4 regions of the Ruegeria sp. THAF33 genome follow, and region 4 is predicted to be linked to each of the others. Evidence: riboswitches for the same ligand, from Rfam matches in the RefSeq annotation. Region 4 holds a riboswitch; each other region holds the start of a gene.

Region 1 (3,378 bases), on a different replicon from region 4:
AGCACAGCTCCGAGCCCGGATGTGCCGTGCAAAAGGCAATAAGCCACGGTACGCTTGATCCGGCTCGATTGGACCGGTGGCGCAAGCTTCGGCGCGAAGATCAGCGCAACTCTGAGACCGTCGCGCAGTCCCGGGCGCGGGACAAAGCGTTCGGCAAGATGGTCCGTGGCGTCATGAAGGAAAAGAAACTTCGCAACCGGTGATTGTTGGACGGTGCCCGGCCCGTCCTGCGACGCGTCTGATCAAGCGATCAGTCGCGGCCAAACCGCTGCATTGCGCCGGGCAAATGCTCCGATATGACCAACCTCGGGCAACCCGAAATCGGCAGGGCTCAGCAGGTGGCGGTTGGCATCGGGGCCGTAAAGATCCGCAAGCCGCCAAACCGCTTCCGGCGGCACCATCTGGTCGTCCTCGAAGGTGAACAAATCCACGGGCGTTCCAGAATCCTTCCACTGCGCCGCAGGTAACTCATGCCCGATTTCAGGCACATAATTCAAAGGCGCGGTACACCATTTGCGCCACTGCCAATAGACCGATGCCGGCAGATCCGAGCCGAACCCGATCGCCTTTCCGGGAAGGTAGCCAAGGGCTCGGGCCAAAAGCGGGGCATGACCATACCAGAACAATCCTGCCAGACCCCGATAGGGCCATGGGTGGTCGCTTACGGTTACCAGCCCCGAACACACACAGATCATCCGGTCAATCAGATCGATATCCGGCTGCACAGGCCCCAACATCGCGCCGATCGAATGACCGATGGTCCAATGCTGCGAATCGGGAAACCGTCTGCGCATTTCCGCCCGTGCCGCGGGCATGTCGATCAAAGCCCAATCCGCCATGGTCGCACGCGAGTCTTTCAGGCGGCCAGTCAAGGAATGCCCGTAATCGCGATAGTCATAGGTCAGGCAGGCCATACCCTGCTCGGCAGCAAGCCATCGTGCGAAATGACGGTAATAATCGCGCGGCACACCCGTTGCACTGTTCAGCACGACGACGATTTCGGGCGAGGTCAGCGGGCTGTACAATCGGGCAGACAGTGTTTTCTGCCCGGAAGGAAAGCAAAACTCTTCGGTCAATACCGTTTGCTCTGTGTCCAACATGATCTCTGGCTTTGCGCTTGGTAAATCCGGTTTCAGAACCTCAACGCCCTCGACACTATGCATGAACCAACATCGTATCCAGCATGACCAAGCGTCCGGTCAAAAGATCGGCTTGACTCGATGCGTGCTCAAACGCTAGCGGTTGTGTGATGGTTTCCGGCCTCCACAAGGGGTCGGGATGAAAAGGGAACACGGTGCGGTAATGTCTGGTCATGCAGGCAACATCCAAATCCGCGACTGCCCCCGCAACTGTAAGCGGTAAGCGATGCCGAAACACCACTGGCCCCGAAGGCTGGGAAGGTTGGCAAAGCGATGACCCGCAAGTCAGGAGACCTGCCATCGGAAACGAAACCAAAACTCGGGCGGGGTGTCCGGGCAGGTCCTGACGGCATCACGATGTCCCACCTGTCCAAAATATCCTGTCCACCAAGCGCGGAGGGCGCAGGATGATCTGGAAGACAAAAACACATGAATTCAGTGCAACAGTATGTCAGCGGACGGGTAAAACCTGCCCCGCTTTGGCGCGGCTGGCGCGCTCGATATCCGAAGCCATGGCCCAGGCGACCTCGGCCACAAGTGACGATTTCGAGATTGAGGGCAGCAGTGAGCTGTCACATTGCACCGAAGGATGTCATGCAATTTTCCGCGCGCAATCAGACAGCATTCGTGTTTTTTGCGGGACGCAGCCCGAAACCGCAGTTGAGCCGCTGAACGGCTATGCCGACCTGATCTTCGGAAACACGTTCAGTGCGATGCCATCCGGCGTCGTGAATCCTCCACCCTGCGCGATGATCGAAGTTTCCACGATCCGGCCTTGGAAACCTGCTTGCGCGCCCGTGCAGATTTCAATCTGAATCCAGACTGACCTGTGCCTGGGCGCGCCGAGAGGCCCAGGCCAGTTGCGCATCCGTTTCGACGGCGCAAGGGCGCACCGCCCGCAATCGTTGCAGCGCCGTGTCCGCGCGTTCGCCGCATTCGACCATAAGCCGAAGGACAACCATACCTGACCTGCCACATCCCCCGCGGCAGTGCACCAATACGCGACCTCCGCCGGAAAGCGCGTGCCGGGCTGCGGCGCTGACGGACGGCCACGCGTCATCAATCGCTTTTGTGGGCGCTCCGAAATCTTCGATCGGCAGGTGAACCCATCGGCTGGCGCGGCTTTGAATATCGCTGCCAAATTCCTGCGCCCCGTCCTGAAGCATTTCGACATCCGTCGTCATCGAAACAACAAGCCCCGGCTGCCAGGCTGCGATCATATCCAGATCGCTGGAGTAATCTCCGCCGCGTCCGGGCATCGAGGTCAGTGCCAGCGTTCCGCCACCAACTTGCAGGGCGTAGATCACCAACTGCGACATGAATCCTGTCCTCCCCAAAGAACTCTTTACAAAAATGAGCCATTAAATCCGCTGATGCAGTTTAGTGCGAAAGCGACTCGTTTCTAAATCAAAAATCATCGCGCCCCGCTGTGGACGCGGGCAACGGTGGCCACTACGCTGTGCCCAAGCACCGAATCCCAACGAGAAGACATGACAGACAGCTCCAGCCCCGCCTATCAGGTTCTCGCCCGCAAATATCGCCCGGAAACCTTTGCCGATCTAGTGGGTCAGGATGCCATGGTGCGCACCCTAAAAAACGCGTTTGCGGCCGACCGGATCGCGCAGGCCTTCATCATGACCGGCATTCGCGGCACCGGCAAAACCACGACCGCAAGGATCATCGCCAAAGGGATGAACTGCATCGGACCCGACGGAACCGGTGGCCCCACGACCGAGCCCTGCGGTCAGTGTGAACATTGTGTCGCCATCATGGAAGGCCGCCATGTCGACGTGATGGAGATGGACGCCGCCAGCCGTACGGGCGTCAACGATATCCGCGAGATCATTGACAGTGTCCGCTATCGCGCCGCCAGCGCGCGTTACAAGATTTATATCATCGACGAGGTTCATATGCTCTCGACCAGCGCGTTCAACGCGCTGCTCAAGACGTTGGAAGAACCGCCCGCGCATGTGAAGTTCATCTTCGCAACCACTGAAATCCGCAAAGTCCCTGTCACCGTGCTGTCCCGCTGCCAGCGTTTCGACCTGCGCCGGATCGAACCCGAAGACATGATTGGCCTGCTGCGCAAGATCGCCGAAGCGGAAAACGCCCAGATCGCCGAAGACGCGCTGGCGCTGATCACCCGAGCAGCGGAAGGATCGGCGCGGGATGCGACCTCGTTGCTGGATCAGGCGATTTCGCATGGGGCTGGTGAGACGACCGCCGATCAGGTCCGTGC
Region 2 (3,378 bases), on a different replicon from region 4:
ACCTGCACCGAGGGTGCGGCCTCATGCCCCCTGCTAACGGCGTTGCTCAACGAGCCTTTCGTCAAAGATGTCATTAGCGGCCACTAATTGCAGCGCCTGGAAAACCGAAACTGGCTATCTCAGCTTGCGGAGGAGCGGCTTCATTGTCCCGGTATTCCGTAACCCTCAGCGATGACGGCCGATCTCTGTTGTATTATTGTTGAATGAGAGAATTGCGATCAGCTTACCCTCTAATTCGCTCTGTTAGCTATGCCGGGCTGGTGATGGCGTGGATGCTCTGATGCTGTCAACTAAGGAAGAAATACCAAAGAATCTGCAAATTTTTGCCGCTTTACCCCTAGAGGCTAAGAAGCTGTTGCAATTCCCCAAGCACATGAAGGCTTGGAATAAAACACATTGGCCGGGGAAGTTTGGATACTTTAGAGGAACGAGCATGGAGAAGGCAGATATGACAAATCCCACTTTAGTTCAGGGAGTGTTATCGAAAAACCTGCTGGGTTATCTCCCAATGGTCTGTTTTATATGCAGCTTTTTTGTGTCTGCCGCTACATTGCAAGCCTCTGAGCTTCCCTCGATCGGTCTTGACAAAAAGATTGGAGCGCCATCCGGTGCCAAATCACTGTGCAAAGACTACTCGTGGGCGTGCGCGAGCGCTCGTAGCTCTGGTCTGTCCGTGGCAAAAGAAAATCAGATCGTTAAAACGATCAACACGCGCGTCAATCGGAGAATCCGAGCAGTTTCGGATCAAAGCCAATATGGGACAAAAGAATACTGGACACTGCCGACGCAAGGGTCAGGAGATTGCGAAGACTTCGCTTTGCAAAAGAAGTTTGAACTTGTGCAGAATGGTTTGGATCCTACGAAGCTACTAATTGCGACTGTCTTGGACACCAATCGCAATGGCCATGCTGTTCTAGTCTATCGCTCGAGTGAAGGCGATTTGGTTCTGGACAATGTTACCAACAGGATCAAAACGTGGAAGGAAACGAGGTATCTTTTCCTACGAATACAGGACCCGATTCACCCTGATCGTTGGGTACAGGTTTTTAGTGGCTAAAAACAATGTGGCGCGCCCTCGAGACGCGCCACAATAATCTTTGGAGCTGCGACTACCGGTTTTTTCGCGGCAACCCAATTTTAGGACACCGCTTCAAACTTTGGTCAAGCTTTCGCAGCGTTGTACAAACGCGGAGTCACCAGACCTGTACTGTTCAAACCGCGCATCGCCTTGGCTGCCGCAAGCACTGCCAGATCAGCAATCGGCTCAATGACGATTACCAGCATATAAGCACCGCCAAAGGATAGAACCGAAGCCATGGTTTCTGCGCCGAAACCCTGGCCGTAGAAGGCCCAGAACCCAACCCATGCGACTACTCCTCCCTGATACGTCGCACTCAGCGCAAGAGCTTGGCCATATTTGAGGTCAACATATGCTGTGCCGGGAGCGATGATGCGGCTGGCCAGTGCTTGTAGCGCAAATAGCGGCACCAGCAGAGTGGTCAGGTTGATGAAGTACTGCGGAAGATCGAACGGGGCAAAAAAAACACCCTGAATCAGGAGACCAGCTGCCAATCCAAAAGCCGCGGGTGCAGCACCGAGAAGCAGAAACAGCGTCGACCCCAGGATGAAGTGGACTTCAGAGACACCAACCGGGAAATGCGGCAGGACTTCGAAGAAAAGGAAAACCCCAACGGTGGCGAGCACCGAGCGCATAGCAAAAGATGCAGGTCCATTCGCACGCAATGTGGAAAACGTTTCTTTCGCTGCGTAAGTAGCCGCACCTGCGGCGGTAACATAGGAAAGCGCGATTTTGGCACCATTCACGATGCCCGGTTCGATATGCATGTTCTTTCTCCCTACCGCCTCACCCGGCGGCTTGTCAGGTTGAATCGACCGTAAGGCCGACAGGTTCAGTCTGGGCATAGCCCGGCGCTTTACGGCAGGTCTCCTGACTCGCGGGTGCTCGCTCCGCCAACCTTCCCGGTTCCATTACGAACCAGTGGTGTCTTGGCATCGCTCTCCGCTCACAGTTGCGGGGGCAGTTACGGAATTGGCGCCATTGAAAACACCGAACCGTATTCCCTTTTAATCCTTTTGGCTTCCGCCATCAGGAACCGAAAACAATTCACCGCTACAATGGCGGCTTCGTTTCTGTCAAATGTCTTTGCGACCTAGTCCGAAGTAGACTCGACCGATGCAGGATTCACGCAACCGGCGACATGGTCCATTAGGTAAACCAAGCGTTACCTGAAACCTCTTGAAGCTCTAGCTGCTAGAGGCTTTAAGACTCGAATTTGATCGCAAAAATGCGATGCAACCACATTACACTTGTGAACCAGGACGAGACTTATGCTGACACGGCGCCATTTCATTCAATCAACCACAGCGCTATTCTCGGCGTCTGCGGCCAGTCCATTGATCGCCAAAACATGGCCAACCTCGTCGCAAAAGACCTATTGGGACAGCCAGGTCACGCCATTTGACTACGATCCAGCGACCTCAAATCCATGGGGCGTTCATGACCGTTTTTTACCACGACGTGTCGTAGCAAATGATGGTTTGGTTCCCGGTGACATCCATGTCGATGCCGTCGCGCGCTATCTTTACCATATCGAGGAAGGCGGCACAGCAATGCGCTATGGCGTAGCGATCGCGCGTGGGAACCTTTACGAGCCCGGTACCTATGCTATCCGGCGCAAGGTCGAATGGCCACATTGGACGCCAACGGCTTCAATGATCGAGCTCAACCCCGAATACGCGGAATTCCGGGATGGCATGGAACCCGGGCCAAGTAATGCTCTCGGCTCTCGAGCCCTTTATCTATACGTTGGGGATCGAGATACTTATCTCAGAATCCACGGTACACCTCAGCCCAGAAGCATCGGTGGTCGCGCAAGTTCTGGATGTGTTAGAATGATCATGGCCCATATCAATGATCTCTACCCACATGTAAAAATCGGCTCGACCGCATACGTATACTCGGCCGAAGATAGCGTCACAGCCCGCTCATAAATTTTGGGCAGCGCAGGTGGATGTCGCTGCCCTCTTTTTTATCAGGCGTCACGCGCAGCGCAGATCGGGGCGCCATTCGTTGCGCGCAGTGGAACCAGCGTCGTCTCGACAGGTCCGCTGTGCTCATACCAAAAGCAGTTATCTTCTGGCATAAGGCGCGCTGTGGCCAGATCTTGCCCCGGTTCTGCCAGCGCAACAACTGAATCCGGCAGGTTACCTGGTTCGAATGCTTTGCTTTTGCCCCCTGTGAACTGGGCTGAGCAACCGGCAGTAATCGAGACTAACGTGATGGTAATTGCGATCCGTTTCTGCATTGACTTGTTCCAAAATTTATTACGTCTTCTGCGACTAAATTGCATCCACGCG
Region 3 (3,378 bases), 240 kb from region 4:
CGGGCGTGACGTCACCGCCGGGTTTCATGCCATAGTACCAACCGGCAAAAAACAGATCGGGTTCGACGGCCACAAGGTTTTCAATGGTCGGGTATTTGGGGGCAAGCTCTGGGATATCGCCACGCTGAGCATCAAAATCAGGGCTTGTTTTGTACCAGCCGGTAATTCCGGTAAGCCCCACGATCTTGTCCTGAAGGCCGAGCGCAAAGGCCATATCCGCCATGTTCATGTCATGTACGACCAGGCGTTCCGGCGCCGAGTCAAAAACCAGCGGTTCACCGCAATTGTCCACGGTGACGGCTTCCGCTGCCGCGCCACCTGCCAAGCCAGCGAAAACAACCACCGGCCAAAGTTTCTGCATCATATTTAAGTTCCTGTTATTGTGACAATTTCCGTTTTCGGATATCCAGTGCGGGGATCATGCGGCCTTCGTGCTGAAAGCACAGATAATCCACGCCGAATGTCTCACGTACCCGGTCTGGGGTCAGAACTTCGACAACAGGCCCGAACCCCGTCAGACGCGTGGCTTTCATCAGCGCCACATGGGTGGCGAATTCCGGGATCATGACCAGATCATGGACGATCATGACGACCGTTACCCCCAGATCAGCAACCAGAGACAGCATGTGCCCCTTGGCATCGGGGTCCAGATGGTTGGTTGGCTCGTCTAGAAACAGCAAGGACGGGTTCTGGGCCAACGCGCGCGCGATATGTGCGCGCTGACGTTCTCCGCCGGACAGTTGACCCATCGTTTTGTTGGCAAAATGCGACAGCTCGGTCGTCGTCAGAACCCGTTCCAGATCAGCCTTGTGCTGAGCCATCGAACGTTCGCCCTGAATCGGGATTTGCCCCAGCGCAACATAGTCTTGCAGGCGCATCCGCCCGTCAGGCATTTCCTGCTGCCCGACCACAGCAATGGAGCGGGCACGTTGGCGGGCGGACAGGGTCCGAAGGCTTTGGCCTTCTATCCAAACATCACCCAAGATAACCCGTTCGATCCCGCACAGCAGTTTCAGCAGAGTGGTCTTGCCGGCGCCGTTCGGCCCGGCGATTGCCAGAATTGATCCTTCTTCCAGGCGAAAGGACACATCCTGCAACAGGACATCGCCATTGAGCGCGTAGTACTCCAAATTCTCTGCAACCAGAAAGCTCATGATACCCCCCCGGACGGCAATGCGGGTATGCGCGACAAGGTCTTTGCGAAAAGGGCAGGGGGGCGGTCCGAGGCGCTGGTCCAGCCATCGTCACTGTCGCCGAACTGGGTCGCGAATTCGACCAGGGCGGACAGGTCGTGTGATGTCGTGATATCGCCAAACAGGTACTGCGCTTTTCCCGGGGCCTGAAATCCGACGGTCATGGCCCGTTCACAACCTGCCATGCACGCCACCATTCGGGTTTCAAAACCGTCAGGCAACCGGGCATTCAGCACGTCTTGCGCGGCCTCGGCAGACATCGCCCCCTGACATGTTGAACAGATCAGAACGTAGTGATCAGAATAGCAGGTCATAGCCATCTCCGTCGTTTGCCAGACGCAGACAGAGGGCACATACCCAGATATTACGCAAACGCGCCATCAAGCCTCCTTCCGAGACGCCCCGCCTCGGGTTGGTTTATAGTGCGATGGCAGGTCTCCTGACTTGCGGGTCGTTGCTTGGCCGACCTTCCCAACCCATGCGGGTCAGTGGTGAAGTGGCGTCGCTCACCGCTTACAGTTGCGGGGGCAGTCACGGACTTGGCACATTCCAGCGCCGCACCGTGTTCCCATTTTCATCCCTTACGGAACCATCCCGCTCAGCTAGTCCGGCAATGCCAGACTTGTCAAGCGGCAGACGAACGCGTTGGTAGATGGAATTGCAATAGCCGCGCCAGCTGTCCTGCTGCGCCAGCCCGGACCGAACGGTGTCAATAGTCTGGTACAAGAAGGAAATCCGGCTCGAGAATCTTTCTCGACCTTTGAAAACCGTGGAATTGGCTTTTCAAACCCAATGTCGGTGCGGTCGTTATTCACGGTCGATACCTCGCCAATAAGGCAATCGCCGCGCTCGGCCCAAAAAGCGTGCCAGATGCCGGGCATCAGAGTTACGCTTTGCCTCGGCTTCAGCCGCACGTACTCTTGGGGTTGCAAGGTTACAGGGCAGGCATCGCTGGGGACCGTCACCGGGTTGTCGCGGTCGACGCCACCGTTTGGATCCGACGCATGAATTTCCAGAACGAGATCGCCGCCGCCCCGGTTGATGATGTCTTCTGCCTTGATAATATGCCGGTGCAACGGAGAAAGCTGATTGTCTTTCGAGATCAACAGTTTTCTGCACAGAGCATCCCACGCCCGGATTTCAGATCCTTCGTCTAAACCAGTGCGTAGAGTGAACGGGAATAGGTAATGTTCGTCGAAATGGCCTTGTGCGTAATCGGTAATATCCCAGCCCGCGGCTGCGGATCGTTTTGGCCAGAGGGCTGCGCATTTTCTCGGGCGACCAATCCGCAAAGGGTGGCAACACGGCGCCGAAGGATTGAATGAACGCCTGTGCCTAGGGCTTGATGTGGTTGATTTCGGATCGTTTCATCATACCATCCCGCAGATCACAGTTCGTGCGACCAAGGGGGCTCCGCCCCGGCTCGGGAAACGGTCACGGCCGCGACGTCAGCGCCCAGTTCCATGGCTGCTTGCAGGCTTTCAACCGTCAATCCGCGCAGACCTGACTTGGTCAGATGCCCTGCGCGGCTGAGCTCGGTCAGAACGCCGGCGTTGAACGTGTCACCTGCGCCGATCGTATCGACCACTTCAACGGGTTTCACAGGAACCGAGACTTCGGAACCATCCGCCAGGTAACCGTGCGCCCCGTCACTGCCACGCGTGACGATGACAACGGAAGGACCCGCCTGCAACAGCACAGACGCTTTTGCGGATTCGGATTCAGCGCCCGGAATGATCCAGTCCAGGTCCTCGTCTGAAACCTTGACGATATCCGCACGCGAGATCATGCGGTTCAAACGCGTCCGAAATCGGGTTTGATCCTTGATGAAATCCGGGCGGATATTCGGGTCCAGCATCACTGCCCGGTTGGAACCGTGGCGGTCCAGAAGGGCGGCATATGCATCTGCGCAAGGTTCACACGCAAGGCTGATTCCACCGAGATACAGGGCAGAGACGGCTGGAAGCTGATCGGGCATGTCTTCGGGCAGCAACATCCTGCCTGCGGTGTTTTCATCAACAAAGCTGTAAGACGCGTGTCCATCCGAGAGCTGCACAAAGGCAAGCGTGGTGGGACGGTCCGAGGTGATCACATGTGTCGTGTCCACATGGCTCGCTTTCAGCGCATCGATCAATTGCTGGCCGAACATGTCCGATGACAAACCTGTCAGCATCCCAACCGGAAC
Region 4 (3,378 bases):
GTTTTCCGCCACGGCAACGCCCATGATCCGCGCGACATCTTCGGCAGACATTGTGACTTCGGCCACATGCCCGGCGCCAAGGTCGGCAAAGAAGGTGTGCGCCACGGCCGAGGTCGGCGTGTAGACAAAGAAACCGTCCGCATCAGTGACCGATCGACCCAGCTCAGCCCCATCCGGGCCGGTGACAATGACCTCGGTGCCGCTTGCCATGTCGCCGTTGGAAAAGCCGATTTCGCCCTCGATGACGTCTCCCGACTCGAAAACGCCGGCTATGACCTTGTGCGCCAGGGCAGGCACAGGTGCGCAGCACACGGCCAATATGACAACCAGATGCTTCATGTGGCTGCTCCTCTGAAAAACAGCTCGGGCTTGACCTTGCGTGCCAACAACACGGCGAACCCGGTCAAAATCGCCTCGATGGCCATGACAGGAATATGGGCGAAGAAAACGAGCTTGGCGGCAGGCAGAAATTCATCCCCCGACAGCGCCAGGGAAAACGCGACCATGCCGGTTGTCGCTGCAATCGCAAATGCGCCGCCGACGCCCCCCCAAATCGCTCCTTGCAAAGGCGTTCCACGCGCGATCAGACGACCGAACAACATTCCGGCCACCACCGCGGGAAAGGCGATATTGACGGTGTTGATCCCCAACACCGTCAACCCGCCAAAGCCGAAAAAGACCGCCTGTAGCAAAAGCCCGACGAACAAAGCCGGGAATGCGGCCCAACCAAGCAGCAGCCCGGCCATGCCGTTGAGGATCAGATGGACCGACGACGGACCAATGGGCACGTGGATCAACGATGCCACGAAGAAACTGGCTGACAGCACGCCCGCAGTGGGGATGCGATCAAGATCCAGAGACCTGAGACCCATGGCGATCCCGCCCGCGGCGGCTATGGCGCCGCCAATTACAACCGGGTTGGAAAGGGCTCCGTCGACGATGTGCATTTGGGGTTACTCCAGATCCCAGGCACGAATCCAGATGACCGCATCCTGGCTGAGTTCTTTGCCCTCATGTTCGGTTGCCGGACCGGAACCAAGGGCGGCGAAACCCCAGTAACCGGCTTTGGGAACGCCGAACGAAAAATACCCGTTGTCGTCAGATATTGCGACCACCGCACCACCCGGCATTGGTGACACTTTCGGTGCAGAAGCGGCCGAGCTTTCCATGTCGGGTTCGGCGGCCATGTACTCGATCTCGATCTCGGCCCCCGCAACCGGCTGACCATCAGCCAGCACACGGCCCGTGAAAGTCGAACCCGCGATGATGTTGGTCGGCTTGTTCAGCGGGATAATCTCGGTCGCCAGACCCACGGGATTCATCCAGTCGGTCGGCAATTCGTTACGGTTCAGGAAGGCTTTGGTGAGCTGTTGGATATAGATGTCTTCGGATTCCTCATAATAAGGCTGAGGAACCGTCACCAGCACATAGTCGCCCGAACGTTTGACCGGGACACTGCCCTTGAACGCCGCGCCCTCGTTTTCCCCGCCGGTGAACCGGATAGGTTCCAGCGTGTCCAGCAAATCGGTCTTTTCACCGTTGTGGATCACATAGAATTCCTGCGGCTTTTCAAGATCCATGACATGGCCATTCTCGAACGGATGCCAGAAAATCAGTTTGACCGGCACATCGCCCGGTTTCTCGATCATGGTGTCGGTGGTGTATTCCAAAAGGAAATGCGCATTTGCGATGGCAGGAAGAGCCACCGCGGCAGCGGCTGCGCTGAGCAGCGTTTTCATGAACAGTCGTCCTTGTCCCGTCGCGCCAATCCCGGCGCGAAATTCGTTTTGACCACGGGACATTCAACGCCAAATTACCCTTTCAGGCATCCTGGTCCGACGCACATCCCGTCGCCGATTAGGAGTGCCCCTTATGAGGGCACATGTCCGGCAGGTATCCTGACTTGCGGGTCAAAGCGTTGGACCGGCCTTCCCGGGCAAACCCCAGTGGCGTTTCAGCCCTGCTCGCCGCTTACAGTTGCGGGTGCAGTTGCGGAATTGGGCCTGAGCCCGCACCGCATTCCCTTTTGATTCCAGAGCAAGCTCCGGAACCGGACATGCCGAGCGGCTTGCCAGACAACTCAGCCTTCCGTCAACGAAAATGTGTTACGGCCATCGAAAATAATGAGCTCGGCAGTATGCGAGAGTGAACCAGTTTGTGAAATATCCAAGGCAACAGAGTGATTTCACATCTAAGCTTCTGAAAGATACCTTTCCGACAACGGCAGGCTCGCCGCACCCAGTGAGCGTGCTTCCGGGCCCACGGTCCCTGCCAGCACGGCAGGGCGCTCGAGACCGGTCAGGTTAAGCTCAGACAGTTTGTCTTCGACCATTTCAACCAAACGCGCCTTGATGTCCTGCGGCATCCAGCCGTCAATCTTCACGCATTCGAAATCTATCAGGCTACAGGATGAGACAATCGCATAGGCAATCCCGCTCGCCGTCTGCTTCAACCAGTTTTCCAGTTGAACTTTTGGCACATCCCAACGCTGGGTCGTTTCCCAAATGGAATGCGACGTGACACCTGCCGTGGTGATTGCACGCTCGAGCACGTACAGGCTGGCCACATCGATAAGCGGCCTGACACCACCGACATCATCCGGCACAGGCAAGGGGCCGATTGCGCCCGAGTTTCCACGCCCTGAAAAGATTGCGCCATTGAGGACCACACCGCCGCCAATGAAGAAACCAATATAGAAGTACAGGAAATCCCTTGGCCCATCGGCTGGACCGAATACCAATTCCGCCCCACAAGCCGCAGTGGCGTCATTTTGCAGGAATACCGGAATATCGAGGCGCCGCGCCAGGTCAGCCTTCAGGTCTGATACGCGCCACGGGTCCATTTCTTCCTGAGGAACCTGAAGGGTCTGGGCCCAGTCCCATAGGTAGAACGGCATGGCAATCCCAAGTCCCGCAATCCTGCCTTTGGCCTCAGGCGGCATGGATGATATCATTTTGCCCAGACTCTCAGTGGAAAACTCCAATGTGGCTTTCGGCGTTGGATAGTCATAGGTTCGCCGCTCGCGCTGCCGCACATTTCCGACAAAGTCAGTCAAAACCAGCTCGGTACTGCGGCGCCCGACCTTGAGCCCAAAGAAAAACGCACCATCCGGGTTGAGGCGCATGGGAACGGAAGGTTGCCCGACCTTCCCGCGGACCGGCTCACCGCGCAACAGCAAACCATCCTTCTCCAACAGCCGCATGATGACGGAAACGGTTTGTGCCGACAGTCCGGTCATGCGCGCGATCTCGGACTTCGCAAGGGCCTGATGACGCCGGACAAGCGACAACACCAGCCGTTCGTTCCGGGCCCGCATCCCGCTTTGGTTGGTACCGCGCACCTCTGACCCGTGCAGGCCAATCGAATTTTTCCGAGATG

The links. A riboswitch is a leader RNA that binds a small molecule or an ion and turns the genes downstream of it on or off. The one in region 4 is predicted to bind cobalamin.
Region 1: it holds a riboswitch for cobalamin, as region 4 does, so the genes downstream of both, FIU92_RS14095 (hypothetical protein) here and FIU92_RS19755 (DUF4198 domain-containing protein) in region 4, are expected to answer to the same signal.
Region 2: it holds a riboswitch for cobalamin, as region 4 does, so the genes downstream of both, FIU92_RS21395 (energy-coupling factor ABC transporter permease) here and FIU92_RS19755 (DUF4198 domain-containing protein) in region 4, are expected to answer to the same signal.
Region 3: it holds a riboswitch for cobalamin, as region 4 does, so the genes downstream of both, FIU92_RS18745 (DUF1636 domain-containing protein) here and FIU92_RS19755 (DUF4198 domain-containing protein) in region 4, are expected to answer to the same signal.

What each region holds. Positions count from the first base shown of each region.
Region 1 is NZ_CP045384.1:2,814,142-2,817,519, forward strand. It holds gene rsgA (ribosome small subunit-dependent GTPase A) at 1-203, shown strand, start outside; gene FIU92_RS14090 (hypothetical protein) at 243-1,163, opposite strand; cobalamin riboswitch at 1,234-1,456, shown strand; gene FIU92_RS14095 (hypothetical protein) at 1,547-1,954, shown strand; gene FIU92_RS14100 (dual specificity protein phosphatase family protein) at 1,946-2,458, opposite strand; gene FIU92_RS14105 (DNA polymerase III subunit gamma/tau) at 2,630-3,378, shown strand, end outside.
Region 2 is NZ_CP045386.1:108,348-111,725, reverse strand. It holds gene FIU92_RS21405 (MerR family transcriptional regulator) at 1-87, shown strand, start outside; gene FIU92_RS21400 (transglutaminase-like cysteine peptidase) at 269-1,057, shown strand; gene FIU92_RS21395 (energy-coupling factor ABC transporter permease) at 1,162-1,845, opposite strand; cobalamin riboswitch at 1,921-2,134, opposite strand; gene FIU92_RS21390 (L,D-transpeptidase) at 2,350-3,012, shown strand; gene FIU92_RS23085 (hypothetical protein) at 3,054-3,326, opposite strand.
Region 3 is NZ_CP045385.1:326,673-330,050, forward strand. It holds gene FIU92_RS18735 (ABC transporter substrate-binding protein) at 1-364, opposite strand, end outside; gene FIU92_RS18740 (ABC transporter ATP-binding protein) at 378-1,154, opposite strand; gene FIU92_RS18745 (DUF1636 domain-containing protein) at 1,151-1,507, opposite strand; cobalamin riboswitch at 1,605-1,802, opposite strand; gene FIU92_RS18750 (D-lyxose/D-mannose family sugar isomerase) at 1,796-2,485, opposite strand; gene FIU92_RS18755 (carbohydrate kinase) at 2,581-3,378, opposite strand, start outside.
Region 4 is NZ_CP045385.1:564,128-567,505, forward strand. It holds gene FIU92_RS19745 (cobalt ABC transporter permease) at 1-339, opposite strand, end outside; gene cbiM (cobalt transporter CbiM) at 336-947, opposite strand; gene FIU92_RS19755 (DUF4198 domain-containing protein) at 954-1,739, opposite strand; cobalamin riboswitch at 1,871-2,070, opposite strand; gene FIU92_RS19760 (ROK family transcriptional regulator) at 2,192-3,316, opposite strand.